One region of the Shewanella frigidimarina NCIMB 400 genome, then DNA from elsewhere that is predicted to be linked to it. Evidence: predicted binding sites of a transcription regulator. Region 1 holds the regulator's gene; each other region holds the start of a gene.
What was found. The regulator sigma-54, encoded in region 1, starts transcription at its own class of promoters, with help from an activator protein. The targets are predictions, from matches to a motif close to GTTGGCACGNNNNTNGNNT.
Positions count from the first base shown of each region.

Region 2: the regulator sigma-54 is predicted to act here: its motif matches at 4,082-4,100, upstream of flgF (flagellar basal-body rod protein FlgF).
Region 3: the regulator sigma-54 is predicted to act here: its motif matches at 3,971-3,989, upstream of SFRI_RS14370 (DUF3192 domain-containing protein).

Region 1 covers NC_008345.1:4,018,271-4,025,651, forward strand. The annotation lists gene SFRI_RS17380 (ATP-binding cassette domain-containing protein) at 1-41, opposite strand, end outside; gene SFRI_RS17385 (calcium/sodium antiporter) at 219-1,181, shown strand; gene SFRI_RS17390 (KpsF/GutQ family sugar-phosphate isomerase) at 1,226-2,203, shown strand; gene kdsC (3-deoxy-manno-octulosonate-8-phosphatase KdsC) at 2,206-2,772, shown strand; gene lptC (LPS export ABC transporter periplasmic protein LptC) at 2,769-3,329, shown strand; gene lptA (lipopolysaccharide transport periplasmic protein LptA) at 3,316-3,897, shown strand; gene lptB (LPS export ABC transporter ATP-binding protein) at 3,894-4,625, shown strand; gene SFRI_RS17415 (RNA polymerase factor sigma-54) at 4,768-6,252, shown strand; gene hpf (ribosome hibernation promoting factor) at 6,278-6,565, shown strand; gene ptsN (PTS IIA-like nitrogen regulatory protein PtsN) at 6,568-7,011, shown strand; gene rapZ (RNase adapter RapZ) at 7,008-7,381, shown strand, end outside.
Region 2 covers NC_008345.1:1,369,106-1,376,486, reverse strand. The annotation lists gene flgJ (flagellar assembly peptidoglycan hydrolase FlgJ) at 1-673, opposite strand, end outside; gene SFRI_RS06025 (flagellar basal body P-ring protein FlgI) at 691-1,779, opposite strand; gene flgH (flagellar basal body L-ring protein FlgH) at 1,808-2,482, opposite strand; gene flgG (flagellar basal-body rod protein FlgG) at 2,492-3,280, opposite strand; gene flgF (flagellar basal-body rod protein FlgF) at 3,292-4,035, opposite strand; gene flgE (flagellar hook protein FlgE) at 4,324-5,703, opposite strand; gene flgD (flagellar hook assembly protein FlgD) at 5,764-6,549, opposite strand; gene flgC (flagellar basal body rod protein FlgC) at 6,573-6,989, opposite strand; gene flgB (flagellar basal body rod protein FlgB) at 6,992-7,381, opposite strand, start outside.
Region 3 covers NC_008345.1:3,336,893-3,344,273, forward strand. The annotation lists gene SFRI_RS14355 (sensor domain-containing diguanylate cyclase) at 132-1,688, shown strand; gene ppnN (nucleotide 5'-monophosphate nucleosidase PpnN) at 1,751-3,115, shown strand; gene xni (flap endonuclease Xni) at 3,108-3,875, shown strand; gene SFRI_RS14370 (DUF3192 domain-containing protein) at 4,123-4,521, shown strand; gene SFRI_RS14375 (S9 family peptidase) at 4,617-7,381, opposite strand, start outside.

The DNA of each region.
Region 1 (7,381 bases):
TCTACCAGAGGTTTATTACTTGATTTGCTCATATCAGACATTGGCGTTGAGGAGATAACAGCCTTCCTTGCTTTAAGTTGAAGGCAAATTGTACTGTAATTGTCGATTAAGCGACAACTATATCCATATCATTACGTGGACAATTACTGTGCAATGCTTTCAATTTGAGAAAAATCCAGCGAAAATGCACGTTAATAAATTACTACTATCGGAATCACATGCTAGTTAATATCCTAATGTTAGTTGTTGGCCTTGCTGTTTTAGTTTGGAGTGCGGATAGATTTGTTTACGGAGCGGCTGCATTTGCCCGTAACTTAGGGTTACCTCCAATGTTAATTGGACTCACCATCGTTGCGATGGGCAGCTCTGCACCTGAAATGTTTGTTGCCGCCACCGCATCAATGGATGGCATGCGTGATACCGCTATTGGAAACGTATTGGGCTCAAACATTGCCAACATTACCTTAATTTTAGGATTAACCGCCTTACTAGGTGCCATTAGCTTAGATTCGAAGACCTTAAAACGCGAAATACCTATCATGTTAGCTGCGACGGTATTTGCTGGTTACACCTTGCATGATAATGTGTTGACACAAGCAGAAGGTATCATGCTCATCGCATTACTTTTGCTGTTGATGGGATATTTTATTTGGCAAGCTACTCATGATAAAACCCCAGACAGCTTAGATGATGAACTTGAATCTGAGATCCCTAAAAATGTGCCAACCTTTCATGCTATCATTTGGCTAATTGTCGGTATTATATTGCTCCCCCTATCAGCAAGTTGGATGGTTGATGGCGCGGTGGGTATTGCAAAGTTTTATGGGTTGTCAGATCTTGTGATTGGCTTAACCATTATCGCAGTAGGAACCAGCTTACCTGAATTAGCGGCTTGTATTGCTGGAGTCATAAAAAAAGAACACGACCTCGTCATTGGTAATATTGTTGGGTCTAACTTATTTAACATTCTTGCGGTACTGGCACTACCAGGATTGATTTCTCCTGGTGAAATAGATGCTTCAGCCAGTGGAAGAGATTTCTATATGGTATTAGGCACCAGTGCAGCATTAGCCGTTTTAGTATTATCCAGTGGCGCTAAGCAACAACTTACTCGCTGGCATGGCGCACTATTATTAATCACCTTTATTGCGTACCAAATTGTTGTATTTCAGTCGCATTAGATTGGAGCATAAAGGTAAAGTATTAAGCTAACAGAGAGAGTCGTATGGTAAATCACACTCAATTTCGTCAATGGGGCCGTAAAGTCATTGATATAGAAAAAGCTGCCTTAGATAATTTATATCAATATGTAGACTCGGTTGAATTTGACCAAGCATGTCAATTGATCATGCAGTGCAAAGGTAAAGTGATTGTCATGGGAATGGGCAAATCTGGCCATATTGGTAACAAAATATCCGCGACCTTTGCCAGTACTGGCACACCGGCATTTTTTGTTCATCCAGGAGAAGCCAGTCATGGCGATTTGGGCGCATTAGCCAAAAATGACATTGTACTCGCCATTTCCAACTCTGGTGAGTCAAGCGAAATACTAACGTTAATGCCTGTTATCCAACGCATGGGTGTACCTGTGATTGCTGTAACTGGCAAACCAGACTCTAATATGGCACGTTTATCCAAAATCCATTTATGCATTCAAGTGCAAGAAGAAGCATGTCCATTAGGATTAGCCCCCACCTCCAGCACCACAGCTACATTGGCTATGGGCGATGCATTAGCCATTGCTTTATTACAAGCAAAAGGTTTTACTCGTGATGACTTTGCCTTATCACACCCAGGTGGCTCTCTTGGAAGAAAATTATTACTAAAAGTCGATGATGTCATGCATCAAGGCGATGATTTACCGATCGTCAATGATGATATTTGTATTACTGACGCACTTTATGAAATATCTAAAAAAGGCCTTGGCATGACGGCTGTAGTCGACCATGCCAGTAAACTCGTAGGCATTTTTACCGATGGCGATTTACGCCGGGTTATTGATGCAGACGTGAACCTTCGAACCACTTCTATTGCTCACGTAATGACTAAAAACTGTGTTACCAGCCCTGCTGGTATTTTAGCAGCACAAGCACTGCAAATCATGGATGAAAAGAGCATCAACGGACTGATAGTCGTTAATGAAAAACATCAACCGATCGGAGCATTAAACATGCTCGATATGGTTAAAGCTGGAGTCATTTAATCATGTCAGAATCAACTTCGTTTCACCAAGGATTTTACGGCCCTGTCAGTAATGACATATGGCAGCGAGCTCAAAAAATCAAACTGTTAATCTGTGATGTCGATGGGGTATTTTCAGATGGACGTATTTACCTCAGTAATGCAGGTGAAGAACTCAAAGCGTTCCACACTCGTGACGGTTATGGTGTTCGTTCTTTGCTTACCAGTGGTGTTCATGTTGCCGTGATAACAGGACGTAAATCTAAGATTGTTGAGAACCGCATGACAGCATTAGGTGTCACACATATTTATCAAGGTATTGATAATAAATTTGAGCCTTTTGAGCAATTATTGTCTCTTTATAATGTGACTCCAGATGAAGTGGCTTACATTGGCGATGACATGGTAGACCTACCCGTAATGAAAGCCGTAGGGCTAGCTGTTTGTGTCGGTGATGGTCATCCGTTTGTCAAACAACAGTGCCATATGACAACCACTCTTAACGGTGGCCATGGCGCACTGCGTGAACTCACCGATTTATTACTCTTAAGCCAAGATAAGTTTGCCAGTGCTCATGGTATGAGTATATGAGTAGAGTTTCGCTAGGTATTATTGCTTTTTTTGGGCTTGCTTTTATATTGTACTGGCAAGCACAAATAAAACGCAGTGAAATGGATGCGGTGCAAATACGCGGTATTGAGCGCCCCGATTTTGTTGCAGATAACCTACGCACGACAGAATTCAATCAACTAGGTTTTGTCGAAAGTCGAGTCAGCGCGGAGCACATGGAGCATTACGCTTCAAGCGACATCACTCACTTTACCAAACCTATCTACCTCATTTTCCCTGAAAATGGTAAAGCACAATGGCAATTAAGTGCAGACCGTGGGCAATTGAATAAAAATACCAGCAAAGTCACATTAGAAAATAATGTTATTATTGATGCCATTGATATAGAAGAACCTCTACAGTCACTGAGTACCCAAGCCATTACGGTGGATTTAACCACTATGATAGGCACCTCACAAGAGATGGTGTACATCAAAGGTAAAGGGTTTATTATTCAAGGTTTAGGCTTGCATGCCGACTTGAATTCGCAAAAATTATCGCTACTTAGCCAGGTAGAAGGAACATATGAGCCACATTAATCGTCTCCACACTCGCGCCAATGTTGTGTTACTAAGTAGCATACTTTGCATATTGAGTTTGCCAGCCACAGCGAAACAAGGTGATCTGAAACAAGAATTGAAAATCGCTTCCGCCAGTCAGTCTGCCGACATTAAGAACAATCAAATTGTTTTTAATGGTCCGGTGACAATTGTCCAAGGCACGATTAATATCAATGCAGATCAGTTACGGGCGTTTACCCCTGAAAACAGCACCAGCAAGAGATTAATTGCTACTGGCACCCCTGCTACATTTTCACAAGAATTAGATGACGGTAAAATTGGTACTGCAAGTGCTAACGAAATTAGCTATGACCTTGCCACCACTACACTCACATTGACTGGCAACGCCAAATTGGATCAATCTGGTAGCCAGGTTACCGGTAATAAAATCAAGTACAACATCAGTGCTCAAGAGCTGATTGCCGAAAGTACTGGTACAGGACAAGATCGGGTAATCACCATCATTCAACCAGAGAATTTCCAAGACGAGTCGGCGCCAAAGCAAAAGCTCCCTAAAATCCCTGTTAACAAGCAGATCAAACCATGACCCAAATTACCTTAACCGCTGAAAATCTAGCAAAAAGCTATAAAGCTCGTCAGGTTGTTAAAGATGTGAGCTTAACGGTTAAAACCGGCCAAATTGTCGGTCTTTTAGGCCCTAATGGTGCAGGTAAAACAACCACCTTTTATATGGTTGTCGGCTTAGTAAAAAGCGATAAAGGTCGGATATTAATTGACGATGACGACCTTACTGCCGATCCAATGCATTTGCGCGCCCGCAAAGGTATAGGTTACTTACCACAAGAAGCCAGTATTTTCCGCAAGCTTACCGTTTACGACAACATAATGGCCGTACTGCAAACTCGCAAAGAGCTCAGTACAGACCAACGTATTGAGCAACTTGAGCATCTACTCGAAGAATTCCACATTACTCACATACGCGACAGCCAAGGCATGTCGTTATCGGGTGGCGAACGTCGTCGAGTTGAAATTGCGCGCGCTTTAGCTGCTAATCCAAAATTTATTTTGCTTGATGAGCCTTTTGCTGGTGTTGATCCTATTTCGGTCATCGACATTAAAAAAATCATCCAACAACTTAAAAATCGGGGTTTAGGGGTATTAATTACCGACCATAACGTACGTGAAACGCTAGACGTTTGTGAGCGGGCCTATATCGTTAGCCAGGGTAATTTAATCGCCGAAGGCACACCTGATGAGATATTAAGTAATCAACAAGTTCGTGCTGTGTACTTAGGTGAACAATTCAAGCTATAGTTACTTTACTGGCCTTTAGTCTAGCTAACTCATTTCATTGAACGATACCTAAACAACGTTAAATGTCATTGATGTATATGGCAATCCATTACAGTTTCGAGATTGTCATTTTTATTGAAAATCATCTAGGGATAAGCGGTAAATGAAAGCGTCACTCCAACTTAAAATGGGTCAACACTTAACCATGACCCCACAATTGCAGCAAGCCATTCGCTTACTGCAATTATCGTCATTGGAGCTACAGCAGGAAATCCAACAAGCATTAGATTCAAATCCATTGCTTGAAATAGAAGATGAGTTTTCTGAAGCAAAAGACTCCTTAAAGGAAAATCGCGACCAAGCGGATACCGACTTTAGTGACAACAGCATTGTTAATGTCGAAAAAGATACTTCCACTGTCGACATTGCAGAATCCATGACCAAAGAAACCATGGATGATTTAGCCATGGATACCACATGGGACGAAGTGTACACAGCCTCACCAATGTCAGGTTCAGGCAGTGCGAGCATGCGCGATGACGACATGCCCTTTCAAGGTGAAACGACCGAAGGTTTGTACGAACATTTAGAATGGCAAAAAAATCTTACCCCATTTTCAGACACTGATCTCGCCATTGCCACCGCCATTATTGATGCCATAGATGAACGCGGTTATTTAACCCAAAGTACCGAAGATATTCTTGAAGCCATGGGTGATGAAAATGTGGAACTTGATGAAGTTGAAGCGGTATTAAAACGCGTTCAACACTTTGACCCTGTTGGTGTTGCTGCACGTGATTTAAGTGAATGTCTATTTATTCAATTAGCACAATTCTCTAACGACACACCACATATCGATAATGCTCGTTTGTTAATTAAAGGCTATTTAGATTTAATTGCTGGCCGTGATTTCAGATTATTGATGCGTAAAACAAAACTAAAAGAAAATGAATTACGTGACGCAATCACTCTAATTCAGACACTCAATCCTCGTCCTGGTTTATTAATTACCCCAATGGATGATGAATACGTTATTCCCGATGTCACTGTATTAAAGAAAAATGGTCGCTGGGTTGTAGAGTTAAACCCAGACAACATGCCTAAAATTGGTGTTAATCAGCAATACGCGGCCATGGCTAGAGGCAGTAAAAACCCGTCGGATAGTCAATTTATTCGAGGCCATCTGCAAGAGGCTAAATGGTTTATTAAAAGTATTGAAAGTCGCAACGATACTTTACTTAAAGTGGCAAATTGCATTGTACAATTTCAGCAAGGCTTTTTTGAATATGGCGAAGAAGCCATGAAGCCTATGGTGCTCAATGATATTGCGGAAGCAGTAGAGATGCACGAATCGACCATTTCACGAGTCACCACACAAAAATATATGCACACCCCACGAGGGTTGTTTGAACTAAAATACTTCTTCTCTAGCCATGTCAGTACTGACGATGGCGGGGAATGCTCATCTACAGCCATTCGTGCTTTTATCAAAAAGCTGGTTGCCGCAGAAAACCAGAAAAAACCACTGAGCGACAGTAAAATGGCTCAGCTTCTGGCAGAACAGGGCATAAACGTTGCGCGTCGTACGATTGCAAAATACCGTGAAGCAATGATGATCCCGCCCTCAAACCAACGTAAGAGTTTATAACCTACTAGGCAATGGAGGATTTTTTATGCAAATAAGTCTGACTGGACATCATGTCGAAATCACAGAATCTTTACGTGAATACGTCCAAGGTAAATTTTCAAAGCTTGAACGGCACTTCGATCAGATCCATAATGTACACGTTGTGCTCAATGTAGAAAAATTACAACAAAAAGCAGAAGCTAAAATCAACGTTAATGGCGCAGAGATTTTCGCAATGTCAGAAAATACTGATATGTATGCTGCAATAGACGCCCTGATCGATAAACTCGACCGTCAGGTAATTAAACACAAAGAGAAGAATACAAAACACTAACGATGGAACTTTGTACCATTCTGCAGCCGGAATGCACTACCTGTGCCACACCGGGCAGTAAGAAAAAAGTACTGGAACTCATCAGCAATTTAGTCGCTGCCCAGTACCCAACCCTGTCTTCGCAAGAGGTTTTTGAAAGCCTGTTAGCGAGAGAGAAAATGGGTAGCACAGGTATAGGAAATGGCATTGCGATACCTCATGGTCGATTAACGACCATCGATCACCCTATCGCGATATTTATTAAATGTGAAGAAGCCATTGCCTTTGATGCAATCGATAAACAGCCCGTGGATCTTTTATTTGCTTTGTTAGTACCTGCCGACCAGTGCCAACAACATTTAGGCACGTTATCAAGCATGGCCCAAAAGTTAAGCGATAAGCAAATATTGAAACAGCTTCGCAAAACTCACGACGCAACAGAACTTTATCAGGTTATTACTGCATGAAACTTGTCATAGTATCGGGACGTTCGGGCTCAGGAAAATCCGTTGCCCTGAGAGTATTAGAAGACCTAGGATATTATTGTGTTGATAATTTGCCTTTACCACTTATTGGCACATTATTAGCCCAGCTTAAGGGTAGCAATGATTTGGTTGCGATTAGTGTTGATGTTCGTAACATTGCAGAACAAGGTAAAGTGCTTCAAGACCAATTGGCACTACTTGAGAATGACACTGAAATTATCAGCTTCTTTTTAAATTCCAATGACAAAGTATTGCTTAAACGTTACAGCGAAACACGTCGATTACACCCATTATCTAAAAATCATATTTCACTACAAGAAGCGATCAAATTAGAAGGCCGTTTACTCGAACC
Region 2 (7,381 bases), 2.2 Mb from region 1:
GATACAACACTGAAATAAAATGTTCTGGGCTGGTAAATTGACTCACAGCTATGCCTTTGCTTTTTGGCAAAGTAACATCAGCTTGCGGCAATACTTTGCCTATTTGTACCGCTTGACTGGCTAATTGCTCACCGCGCAATACACTATTTAACTGTTCACCGTCTAGCACATTAGTAAGTTGGGCTGACATTGGTCGCATCGATTCGGCGCTATCTATAACAGAATGCGATGCTGCTATTTGATCTTTTGGCGCGATAATATCGAGAGTGTCTTTATCTAACTCTGTTGCTGGAGCAACAAACATACTTGGGTTAACTTTGTAGTCTGTATTACCACGCAATACCGATGCTGGTGTAATGGGGCTATCATCTGGGTCTAATTGCTGCACCATCATCTCAGCCAGCCCCAACATGCCTTTATTAGATAAATCGACTGACATTTGCTGATCGCGCATTTGTTCAAAAAATGCGGTGGTTTCACTGTTCATTGGATTGTCTGACTTAAACGCGGCATTAGCATCTCGCATGCTTTTCATTAGCATTTGAATAAAGATACCTTCAAATTGCTTTGCCGCTTCTTTAAGTGCCCCCTTCTCGTCTTTCTGGGCTTGGACACGAAGTGAATCTAGTCCTCCTAGATCCAGAAAGTTCGATGAAGCTGACAACTTTTCCATAGTCATTCCGACAATTATTAGATGATGATAAGTTCACCATGCAAAGCGCCTGCCATTTTTAACGCTTCGAGTATGGCAAGTACGTCTGATGGTGCTGCACCCACTAAATTCACGGCTCTGACAAGCTCATCAAGTGTGGTACCTGGATTAAACATAAACATACGACGATCTTTTTCTGACACATCAATCGTACTGTTTGTCGTAACAACCGTATCACCACCCGCTAATGCGTTGGGTTGTGACACTTGGGTCGCCTCAGCAATAGTCACAGTTAATCCGCCGTGAGTGACAGCCGCGGGTAATAACTTGACGTTTTGGCCAACCACAATGGTGCCGGTACGTGAGTTAACAATCACTTTGGCTGATTCTTCTGCGGGTATAACTTCAATGTTTTCTAATACCGATAAAAACGACACCCGCTGTGAAGCATCGCGTGGCGCGCTCACTTGAATAGATGTGGCGTCAATTGCCTTTGCCATGTCTGGGCCAAGTAAATCGTTAATTGCATCTGCGGTACGTTTGGCCGTAGAAAAATCAGAACGACGTAAATTAAACGTAAGATAATCACCACTAGCAAACGGACTAATTACACTGCGCTCGACAATGGCACCACTTGGGATACGGCCAACGGTTGGAGTGTTTTGAATCACCATTGAGCCATCTAGCCCTTCGGCACTAAAACCACTTACAATTAAGCTTCCCTGAGCAATGGCATACACATTGCCATCGACCCCTTTCAAGAAAGTTTGTAATAAAGTGCCACCACGTAAACTTTTTGCTTCACCTAAACTGGACACGGTAATGTCAAGATTTTGACCCGGCTTAATAAAGGCCGGCATTTCGGCATGCACAGCAACGACAGCGACATTCTTTGAATTAGGACGAACAGAGTCTGGTAAATTAATACCGAAATTTTTGAGCATGGTTCTAAAGGTTTGTTCGGTATAACGGGTTTTTTCCCCAGTACCAGGCAAACCCACCACCAAGCCATAACCCACTAATTGGTTACTTCGCACCCCTTGAATACTGGCGATGTCTTTAATCCGTTCGGCATGTGCAGGCGCGGTTAGCATTAGTATTGATGCGACTACTGCGACAGTCGACATAAGCAGTTTAGTTTTCATGCATTACTCCTTAAAAAGGCCACCAGTCACTCATAAAGAATGAACTCAGCCAACCGACTTTTTGGGAGTCAGCAAACGTACCGGTACCGCTATACTGAATACGAGCGTTAGCCACTCGTGTCGAATCGATTGTATTGTCTGGATTAATGTCTTCGCTGCGGATCATTCCGGTGACACGAATAAACTCATCACCGTTGTTAATTGAAATCCATTTTTCACCGCGGATCACCAAGTTGCCGTTACTTAGCACTTGGATGATATTGGCCGAAATACTGCCATCTAAACTGTTAGATTGATCGGCGTCAGATTCGCGCTTGGTATTCATGCTGTCGGAGTAACCTAAATCAATTGGGACACCACTGATGGAAATATTTTTACCGCCGGCATAAACTGGCTCTACGCTTAAATCTGAGCCTTTTTTGATTTCGTTATTGGCGCTTTTTGACGCTTGAGTGGACTCTTTTAACGTCACGGTAATAATGTCACCGACGCGGTGCGCACGAATATCGGAATACAAGCTTGATGCTTGGCTATCAAGATAAATAGACCCCGTCGCCGCCACCTGCGTAGGTACTGTATCTGGGTATACCGGCGCATAAAATGGATCATCAGCAATCGGTTTTTTAGCGGTTGAGCTACAACCAACCAATAACACCACTGAGGCTAACGCAATGTATTTAATCATGTTAGCTCCTTAGAGATTCTGATTAATATAAGACAGCATCTGGTCAACTGCCGAGATAACCTTTGAGTTCATCTCGTAAATACGTTGACCTTGAATAAGGTTGACCAACTCTTCTGTTACATTCACGTTAGAGGTTTCTAGTGCTCCTTGGCGAATAGAACCTAAGCCGTCTAACGATGCTGTACCTTGAATAGGTGTGCCGCTTGCACCCGTTTCGGTATACAAGTTTTGTCCTAACGGGTCTAAACCTGCCGGATTAATAAAATCGGTCATGGTTAACTGGCCAATAACCTGACTTGCTGCGGTACCAGGGGTTTGCACTGATACTTCGCCCGATGCAGACACCGTAATACTGGTTGAATCATCCGGGATGGTAATTGGCGGTTGCACCACATAGCCTGAACCTGGAGTTACAATCTGACCGGTATCGTCTAAGCTAAACTGGCCATTACGCGTGTAAGCTGCTGTACCATCCGGCATTTGAACTTCAAAAAAGCCCGAACCTTCAATCATTAAATCTAATGAGTTATCGGTAGTAAGCATGTTGCCTTGGGTAAACATTTTTTGGGTAGCAACAACTTTAGTACCTGCACCAATGTTTAAACCATTGGGTAATTTGCTATTATCTGAGCTTATGCCACCGGCTTGATTAACCGTTTGATACAGTAAGTCTTCAAATACCGCGCGACTTTTCTTAAATCCGACAGTGCTGGCGTTGGCCACGTTATTCGAAATAACGGCAATGTTAGTTTGCTGGGCATCGACACCGGTTTTACTTATCCATAACGCTGGATGCATAATAATTACTCCTAACTAATTCTCATCAAGGAAGTGGACGCCCGATCAATTTCTTCAGCGTTCTTCATCATTTTGACTTGCATTTCGTATTGACGTTGAATATCAATCATGGCGACCATTTCATGCACTGAGTTCACATTACTTCCTTCAACCGCGCCGCTTTCAACTTGAACCCCTGGGTCGTTTGGAGCATTACCACCTGCAATAAGGCGAAACAAACCATCTTCACCGCGCATTAGGTTTTCGTTGCCCGGATTAACTAATTTAATCCTCGCGACCTCTTCTATCACTTCAGCGGTTGCGCCTTGCGGACGTACTGAAATAATACCGTTGGCGGAAATTTCAATTTTCTCAACTGGAATAGGTAACACAATAGGACCCGAAGCCCCCATTACCGGACGGTTACTGCTATTTAACAACATACCTGTGCTGTCAATTTTCAAACTGCCCGCACGGGTGTATCCTTCAGAACCATCTGCCGCTTGCACTGCAAGCCAGCCATCACCCTTAACCGCAATATCAAGATCGCGACCAGTGGTTTTAATTGGACCACCGTTAAAGTTACTGCCTGGGCTTTCCATCATCGAAAATACCCGTGTAGGCAAGCCTTCACCAAAAGCCTGCATTGAACGGGCTTGGACCATGTCTGCTTTAAATCCATCTGTATTGGCGTTAGCAAGATTGTTCGCACTCACTGCTAGGGCATTCATCCCTTGCTTTGCGCCACTCATGGCAATATAAAGAAATTTGTCCATTTTTTGCTCCGTCAAACTTTCTGCAAAAACACTATATACACAGAATAAGCAAGCATCATGCCAATGAGTTTTAAGTTATGTTGTAAGGAGGTAACTACATGAATCGGTTAATCAATAAAATTAACGAATAACGCCTAAGTGTCAAAAAAGCATCTATCAACACTAGTGAGGTAATAACAAAGAGTAGCGAGGAGTAACAATAACAAGGGGAAAGGCAAGGTGTTGCCGTAAACGGCAACACCTATTATCACGTAAACATAAATTAATAAGGTAAAGGTAAACGTAAACTTAGCGGATCTGTAATATCGTTTGATTCAAAGTATTGTTGACTTCAAGTGTACGCGAGTTAGCCTGGAAGTTACGCTGAGCAGAGATTAAATCTACCAGCTCTGTGGTTAAATCAACGTTTGATTGTTCAAGCGCTGATGAACGAATACTACCAAATGTACCGCTATTGGCTTCTCCGGCTAATGCGGCTCCTGAATCTAAACTGGCTTTCCAAGAGGTATTACCCACTTGAGTGAGCCCTTGCTCGTTAGCAAAACGAACTAAAGCAACACGCGATAATGGAACCGTTGAGCCATTACTATAACTGGCGGTAATTAAACCATCTGAACCAATACCTACATTGGTTAATCGACCCACTGTAATACCATCTTGAGTTAATTCGGTCACTTCAAACGGAGATGAATACTGGGTTGGACTATTAAATTTTATCGTAAGAGTCTGAGTGCCATCCGCCCCAGGACCTAAAGCACCCGCACCTCCGGTACCTAGTGCTTCAGTGGTAATAATGGCAGGATCACTGCCTGTATAAGCACCTACAGAGTTAAATTTAAGCACCGCACCTGACCATGTACCAGCAGCCCCGCCAGGGTTAGCAGCTGACACGGTTCCTGTTCCATCAGCTATGCTATCACCATCAGTATCAGTGGAATAAGTACCGGGTCCACTTGCAACGTCAACAGGGTCACCATCAACCGCATAAAATGCCACCCAATTACTTTCTCCAGTATATGAACCGTTCGTTGGCTTAACAAAGTAGGTAGTCATAATATGCGACTCACCTAACGAATCATAAATCGTCACCGAGGTGGAATTATTGAATGTATCAGAATCAGCAGGATTAAAATTAGCTGGATCTAAGGCTGTTTCACTCACATTAAGATTCATCTGCAAACCAACATTTCCGGTTTGCACAGGGCTACCTGCTGTGTCAGGTATCTTAATTGGTTGAGTTGTAGTTAAACTCACTGAAGTTGAGTTACCATCTTCATCCACTGGAAAACCTTGTAAAAAATTACCTGCTGAGTCGACCATATAATTACTTGAGTCAACTTTAAACGCCCCCGCACGGGTGTATGACTGATCTTGCGAACCTAATTCTGAAGAGGTAACAAAGAAGCCACCGCCACTGATCGCCATATCCAACGAGTTACTGGTAAATTGCAAGCTACCTTGATGAAACTGCTGCGCAACTTGTGTGGTAGTTGCACCGCCACCCACTGCAGTTTTACTGTTAGAAAAAATTGAATTGGCGTAAACGTCAGCAAATTCAGCTCGAGATTCTTTAAAACCAATAGTATTGACGTTGGCGATGTTATTCGCGGTCGTATTTAAATCTTTTTGCGCGGCAGCGATACCACTCAATGCGATGTTAAATGACATATTACACCTCTCACATTTAATTCATTTATGATGACAGCTAACGGTTCGTTATTAGCCGTACTATGTTTCAGATACTGCGAGTACGTCAGATAACTTAATTCCACCTACTCCACGCAAATTCAAAATTGCTCCTGTTGCTACAGTGCCTAATGACACACTAGTAACATGAGCGTAAGTCGACACGGCTAAATCTTCCGACGTTCCATCGACTTTACCACTGGCCTTAATGGCATAATTACCCGCTTTAGCTGGGTTACCACTTTTATCTAAACCATCCCAAGTCACGTCAACATTGCCGCCTTTACTGCCGTCAACATTAAAGCTCTTAATAAGCTGACCCGACTCGTCTTCAATCCTTACCGTAATCGTTTCAATCGCTGACGGTGTACTGATCACCCCTTTTATCTCAGAGCTTTCAGTAGAGATAGCGCCGGTATCAGAAGGAATGAGCACTTTACGTCCAACCAAGCCTGAAGCTTGTAACGCCTGGCTAGAACTCATCACAGTATTAAGGTTAAGAATTTCATCATTAAGATTTGAAATACCATCTACTGTAGAAAACGATGCCATTTGGGCAATCATTTGATCGTTATCAACCGGTTTAAAAGGATCTTGCATCGACAACTGCTGACTAAGTAAAGCAAAAAAATCCTCTTGCTTTAACATCTGATCTTTTGATTCAGGGATAGCGCTTTCTTCAGGCAAACGAATTCCGTCTAGGAAAGGATTACCCGTAGTCGTGCTAGTCGTATTTGTCTGTACAGAACTTTTCGTTGTAGCGCTAGTATTAGATGCACTACTGGATTGTTGCGGTAAAGACTGACTGTAAGAATTAACGAGGCTCATTGTTACCTCCTTGAATAATCATACTATTTACCCATCCTTAATGTCTGTTGCAACATAGACTTTGTTGCATCAGCCACCTGAACGTTCATTTGATAAGAACGCGATGCAGAAATCATATCCGCCATTTCTTCCATCACATTGACATTAGGTTTATAGATAAAACCATCACCATCCGCCATGGGATGGTCTGGCGAATATTCTTTTAATAATGGTTTATCACTTTCGACAATGCCTTTAACGGTCACGCCAGGTGAGCTATTTTGTTGGCTATTGGCTTTTAGCATTTCGGCTTCAAAAACAGGATGACGCGCGCGATAGGTTTTATCGACACTGCTAGACACAGAATCAGCATTGGCAATATTACTGGCGGTGGTATTCAAACGCACTGACTGCGCAGACATACCTGAACCAGAAACATTAAAAATATTAAATAAACTCATAATTAATCACCTCGCAATGCTTTACGCATGCCATTAAATTTTCCCTCAAGAAAGCCTAATGACATTTGATATTCGAGCGCATTTTGCATAAATGCAGCTTGCTCTTTTTGCGTATCGACAGTATTACCATCGCCAGTATCAGCTTGATTTGGCATACGATATTGAACATGCTGTTGACTTAACGCCGTTAAATCAAAATGTTTCTCTGTAGTTTGGCTCATACTCAAGCCTTTCTGATGCGAGCTTGCAGCTTGCATAGCAGAAGCAAAATTGACATCTTGAGCTTTATAATGAGGAGTATTGGCATTGGCGATATTACTTGAAATCACTTCTGCTCTTTGCGCTCGAACGCCCAAAGAATATTGGTGAACACCTAATGCATTATCGAAATT
Region 3 (7,381 bases), 680 kb from region 1:
TATTGAGATAACATTACTATAATGTTAATCGATGATAGGTTAGTTACTATAAATTCCATTTGCTGTCTAAATTAATATCCCAATCACGGCAATAGATGCCTTTAGTTGAAAATGAGAGCAGGCACTGCAAAATGAAAGAGTCAAATACAGCGATAACTCAAATTTCGTTGATGAAGCAAAAGCTCCATGCAGCTAAACTTGCTCTGGAAGAGATTAATACCGATCGCAATGATAAATTGAAAACATTAATTCAATTTATCACTCATCTGAGTCTTGCTTGTAAAGGGCAAAATTTAGAACTCGATAATAAACTGGCTAAATTGCGCCATCATATGCACGATTTTGAGCAAATTGACGAAGCACTACCAGAACTCGTCGATATCGAAAGATTATTAAAATCTCAATATAACCATACAATGACTCGTTTAGAAGACAGTCGTAATGGGCTCAATCGAGTGATCCGTCAGATCCAACGAATTAACTCTGCTCCAGATAAATTAAAAAAAGAAATCACCTACTTTAAGCAAGAATTAGGCAAACCATTCCATACAGTATGGGAATATATCCCTAAAGTAGAAAAACTGATTTTTTTCTACGAAGAAATTTTAAAACATGAATTTGCAGATGCCGACAATTACGAGATCTTGCCTCACCATGTTCAGCTAGCTAAAGAGCTTGCAGCTAAAATTGCTGAAATTGAATTTAGAAAAGATCAACGCGACCAAATTCTAGTTATAAAAGAAGTGTTACTTGGTGATATCAGCTTAAATAACTTACTGGAATCTTACCAATCGATATTGAGCCTGCTGTTAGAGAATATTGCTCGCGAAAAAACCGCATCACAAGACTTTTTATTTGCCCTCAATGATGCTCTGACTATCGTTCGCGATGTGGTCAATAACACCCATAACAATAACCAACGTTGTGAGCAACTTAAAGGCCAATTAAATAAAGAAATAAATTTACGCGTCAATAACGCCGACGAGTTAGTGGTAGATGCCTATGATCTTAGCCAATTAAAGATTCAACTGACAGTGCAGTTATCTTCGCTTCGCGATTCACTGTCTCGTAAAGAGGCATTAGAACAACGTGAGCAAACCATCTTACGTAAATCTATAGAGTCAATGCGTAAAGAGCTCAATTCAATGAGCCAGGAAGCGAATAGTTACAAAGAAAAGCTATTTGAACATCAAAAGCTCAACCTTCTCGATCCGCTTACCCAATTGGCAAACCGTACGGCATTAGAAGATCGCATGGAGCAAGAATATCGCAACCATGTCCGCTTTAAAACGCCATTGTGGATAGCCATTACAGACATAGACCACTTTAAAAATATTAACGATAACTTTGGCCACAGTACCGGTGATAAAACCCTGCAAGTCATCGCTATGGCATTAAAAAATTCATTACGTGATAGTGAGTTTGTCGCTCGTTATGGCGGTGAGGAATTTGTATTACTATTACCTGATGTTACTGATGAGCATATCTCTCAATTATTGAATCGCGTAAGAGAGAAAATCAAAAATATTCCGTTTAAGTTTAAAAATCAGAGAATTACAGTTACATTATCTATAGGTGCTGCACAAGTCATGGAAAACGAAACGCTTGAAGAAGCTTTCGAAAGAGCCGATGCTGCATTATACCAAGCAAAAAACAACGGCAGAGACCGAGTCGTAATTGATATCTAGCCCATCCCAAGACGATTTTCTTTGGACTCGGCATCAAATACTCGAGTCCAAAGGAGTTGCTTATGATAGTAAAAATTAGTCCACGTGGTAGTCTAGATCAGCTTTCTCAATTAGAAGTCGAGCGCCTAAAACAAGGCGCAAAAAGTGACCTTTACCAATTATATCGAAATTGCTCACTCGCAGTGTTAGCTTCAGGGCTTATCAGCGACAGTTCTGAAGAACTGTTTACTCGCTATGAATCTTTTAGCCTTAATATTTTACAGCGCGAAAGAGGCATACAAATTGAACTCATCAACCCTCCTCTACAAGCCTTCGTCGACGGTGAAATCATTGTCGGTATTCAAGAACATTTGTTTGCAGTTCTCCGCGATATTATATACATCAGCAACAAGTACGAAAATTTAAAGCATATTGACTTAAGCAATGCTAGCCACATTACCAATGTTGTGTTTGATATTTTACGCAATGCTCAAGCTATCTCGCCAATGAAAGATCCTAATGTAGTCGTTTGTTGGGGAGGACACAGCATCAATGCAGTTGAATACCAATATACCCGTGATGTCGGCTACCAACTAGGGCTTCGTAGATTAGATATTTGCACCGGTTGCGGCCCTGGCGCAATGGAAGGCCCAATGAAAGGCGCAGCAATAGCCCACGCAAAACAACGTGTTCATAATGCCCGTTATATAGGTTTAACCGAACCCAGTATTATTGCAGCAGAACCACCCAACCAAATTGTTAATGAATTAGTTATTTTACCCGATATAGAAAAACGCCTAGAAGCCTTTGTCCGTTTAGGCCATGGTATTGTCATTTTCCCTGGCGGAGCCGGAACGGCTGAAGAATTACTCTACTTTTTAGGTATTTTATTAAATAAAGACAATTGCCATGCATCCTTTCCACTAGTGTTAACTGGACCAGCTGAAAGTGCAGAGTATTTTACCGTTATCGATGAGTTTATCGGGGCGACATTAGGCGCAGAAGCACAGAGTAAGTATCAAATCATTATTGATGATCCAGCCAAAGTGGCGCAAATAATGAAGCAAGGAATGGAAGAGGTAAAAATCTACCGTAAAGAAAAATGCGATGCTTACCAGTATCAATGGTCTCTCAAAATTGAACCCGAATTTCAATTACCCTTTGCGCCGACCCATGAAGTTATGGCAAATTTAAATCTCTATTTTCAAGAAAACAAGGCAGAGCTTGCCGCTAACTTACGTAAAGCGTTTTCAGGTATTGTCGCTGGTAATGTAAAAGGCGACACCATCAAGTTGATTCAAGAGTTTGGTCCCTTTAAGATTGAAGGTGATGCTAAGCTTATGCTCATGATGGATAAGCTATTAAACGCTTTTGTTAAACAACAACGAATGAAACTGCCAGGAAGCGCTTACGTGCCCTGCTACGACATAATAAAAACAAATGAATAAACTACTCATAATTGACGGACTCAACCTCGTACGCCGCATTCATGCGGTGTTACCTGATGAAAACGATATTGCCAGCGTTCAAGAGCGCGTTTTAGCTGCATCTAAAAAAATGTTGCTGCAACATCAACCAACCCATTGCATGGTCGTTTGGGATGGCAATGAGCCATCCTGGCGCAAAACACTGTACAGCGATTACAAGAAAGGTCGTAAACCCATGCCAACGGCATTAAGTGATGGCTTGGTAAATATCAAAGCCACACTTGCAGAACACGATATCAACTCCTTTGACGCTCAATCTGAAGCCGATGATGTTATCGCCACCATTGCGATGAAAATGATCAGCAATAAGGGAGAAGTTATTATCGTGTCAACCGACAAAGGCTTTAGCCAGTTACCAACTAAAAACCTCACCTTGTGGGATCATTTTAATCAACAGGTTTTTGATGTTGAACAATATGAAAAGAAACTGGGAATAGAGCAATACCAAATGCTCGACTTTATTGCACTAGCAGGTGACAGCGGCAATAAAATACCCGGAATTATGGGGATAGGCCCAAAATCTGCAGCTGATTTACTCAATAAATTTAGAACGCTGGCTAATTTATATCGCTCTTTAGATAACCTTGGCGCCAAGCAAGCACTTAAATTAGCCGAAGGAAAAGAGATAGCCAGAATTAGTTATAAATTAGCCCAGTTACAATGCGATATTCCACTGAATATTAATTTGAAACAATTTAGGATCAATCCGATAACAAACTAATGTCATAATAAGCTAACTGCCACTCTGGATAAAGGATGGGCTATAGCGTTAAAACGAATGTATTTAGAGTCTGCTATATCACTATTGCCACGGATGTTGCCAAGGGTTTTACATCATAATAGTAGGTTTATGGTAAGCCGATACAATGCAGATAGCGGAACTAAATACTAGATGATAACCGTTTATTATCCAGAGTTGAGCTTACATACAGTCAACGACATTAATACCATAATGGATTATCCAGATTATGAACAATAAAGTGACATATATCATCGGTGGAATTTTCACTGCCTATTTACTGTTTGTTGCCGTGGTGATTTTTGTTTATGAACCACAGCCAGAAGACAGAGCTTGGGATGATCGCCAGGCGTTCAATTTACAAAAAATGAGCGAAGTCAGCTTTGGTCAAAGCCTTGATGAGATCAGAACATTATTAGGCAGTGCAGATTTTGTCGAAGCCAAAACCGGCATAGATGGACAATATCAAGTGATGTATTACCGTACCCACCATATAAAATCAGACGGTGAAACCACTAAAGAAGAGTGCACGCCATTGTTATTCAGAGATAATCTGCTGATTGCATGGGGACAAGACACTGAAGATCAATATTTTGCTGTGCCAATAACCCATCAAGATCCGCAATAACTCGTTCTATATCGGTGGTATCAATAATAAAAAACGCCCTATCTGTATCAGCATAGGGCGTTTTTTTGTTCATTTAGATAAACATTGATAGCGGTTTAATCTACTTTTTTATATTCCTGATAAGCTTCACCTTGGCGAAGCCAATTAGGGGCTTGCTCACCTTTCAAGTAATGATCGAAGTACTGCTTCATCTTAATGGTATAATCAAGTTTATTGGGATACTTTTTCAAATGATGTGGCTCATCTTCATATTGTAAAAACACCACATCCTTCCCTGCTCGACGCATTGCTAGATACAACTCAACTCCCTGCTCCCAAGGCACTGCATCATCTTTATCACCAAACATAATCATCATGGGTGTTTGGATGCGATCAACATAAAAAATAGGCGAGTTTTCAATGTACCTTTGTGGTGCCTTGAACAGACTCTCACCCATTCGACTTTGACCGGTTTCATATTGAAATTGTCTTGCTAACCCTGAACCATGGCGAATACCACTGTAAGCACTGGTCATATTCGACACCGGAGCACCTGTGACTACCGCTTTAAAGATATTGGTTTGGGTTACCGCATAAGCACTCTGATAGCCGCCCCAAGAATGCCCTTGAATACCAACAGCATCAGGATCGGCAACTCCCATCGCTATCAATTTTTGGACGCCAGCGGTCAAGGCTTTAACTGAGGAAATCCCAGGATAACCAATCTCAAAACGAATATCAGGTAAGAAAATCGCATATCCATTATCTGCATACCAAGCAAAGTTAGGTCGATGATTGAGTTTCATATCAGGAAATGCATGCAACCTATCACTCATAAAACGATAGAAATACACTAAGGTTGGATACTGTTTACCGGCTTGGTAATTTGTTGGCTTAATGAGGACTCCATCCATGTTAACCCCGTCACCATCTCGCCAATGTACTAGCTCCGCATTTCCCCATTTAAAGGGTTTACGCTGCTTATCCAGTTGGGTCACCTGTTGGGCGTTCTGTGGTGAGGTATTAGCTGCAATATATAAATCAGGATACAAATCATAGCGCTGTTTCGAAAACACCACTGTCGAGGCTTTATTTGCTCTGGCAAGCAACGTTAATTTACTGTTGCTTTCGGTTAAGCGCTTCACACCCGCTATGCCAATTTGAGCGCTAAAAAATCCGTCTGCTTTTGATAGATGACTATAACCTTGCAATAGTACAGTTTCAGCATCATTCACTACCGCGGGTAACAATTCATCCTTCACTAAGCCAACTAGTCTGAATTGAGTTTTCTGCTTTCGCCCCTCGCCATTGGTTAACATAAACCCTTGGTTAGATGTGGTACTAAACTGCCATACATCATATTTATCATAAACGGTTATCGCACTATCATCGGCTAACCAAGGACCAAATCCGTAACCGGGTGCAGCACTGGGATAGTCATGGTCTTCATCAGCAAAAGGTGTCGTAATACTAGCAGTCAAATTAACTCGACGTTGAGATGCAATATCTAACAGAAATACGTTACCTTGCTGATAATAAGCCAGAAACTTAGCACTCGGTGACAGTGTAGGCATTGCATCACTGGGTTGCTGAGTTAACACAGGAATTTTACTACCGTTGTTTACATCAACCAAATACACATCACGATAAAAGCCTGCCCAGGTGATCATTTTTTGATATGGCACATCAGAACTGGCCAATAGAAAACGTGCTTGTTCACCGTAAGTGACATCTGGCACTATTTTATCGGCTAACTGGACTAACTTATTTGAATCTAAGTGTAAAACAGCTAAATAAGTGCGTTTTAATTCTTGCTCATATTCTTTGACTTCTTGAGGCTTAATTTTGGCATCATCGCCATGCCAAATACGTAACTGCTTTTTTGCCGTGATAATATTTGGATTAAAGACATCATTGGCATTTTGATAATCAGCTAATTCAGCTTGCTGTGCGACTTTGGGGACTCGACCAACATACAAACGTTGGCCGTCTTTTGAAAACTGTAAGCTTGAGTACTGGTTATATGTCCAACCTTCAGACTGAGCAAATTGCCGTTGTTTATTCTGCTCTACATCAATAAGCAACATATCATGCTCACGGCCATAGCGTGTCGAACTCGCGGCACCTTTCGTCACGGCAACATATTGACCATCATCGCTGATCGCTAATGCTTCAATATGTTCATCGCGACTACCATAAAGCTGACGCTGTTTTTGGTCATCCAATGTCACCAATACAACTTGGTGTAGTTGATTTTCACCTTGATTGACGACTGCAACAAAATGCTTCCCAGTTTTATCAAAAGCGAATTGTGTCACATCAGATAGCTGCGAGTGTTGATTGGTAGCCAAATTAATTAACCGAATATCAGCACCTTTATCTGCCTCCTCAATTTCAGCATGAGTCTCATCTTCAGACTTAGCCATTTTTTTAGCGGCAATAGATTCAGAGCTAATAGATTCAGAAACTTTAGACTCTGAAGCAATGGATTCAACAGCCATAGATTCCGATAATTCAGATTTCGTATCGGTAGATTCAGGCTTGCTAACCTTAAATTTCACCACTAAAAAATGACCATTGTCGCTAAACAAGGCGGAATCTACATTCTCAAACGTCTGTTGTTTACCACTTTGAGTATTCAGTAAGACCACTTCATGAGGTAAATCGGCTTTCTTCTCGGTTTCTCGTTCAAATAAGCTCGCTTCAATAGTCGCCAACACAAATTTTCCATCAGCACTGACATTAACATCGGTGCCATTAGCAATTTCATACTGTTTATTGTTCTCACTAAAACGGATTAATGCACGACTATCGCCTCTATCAGGAGTAGCCTGTACTGCAATCACTTTGCCATCATCAGAAATAACAGGCTGTTGTAGGG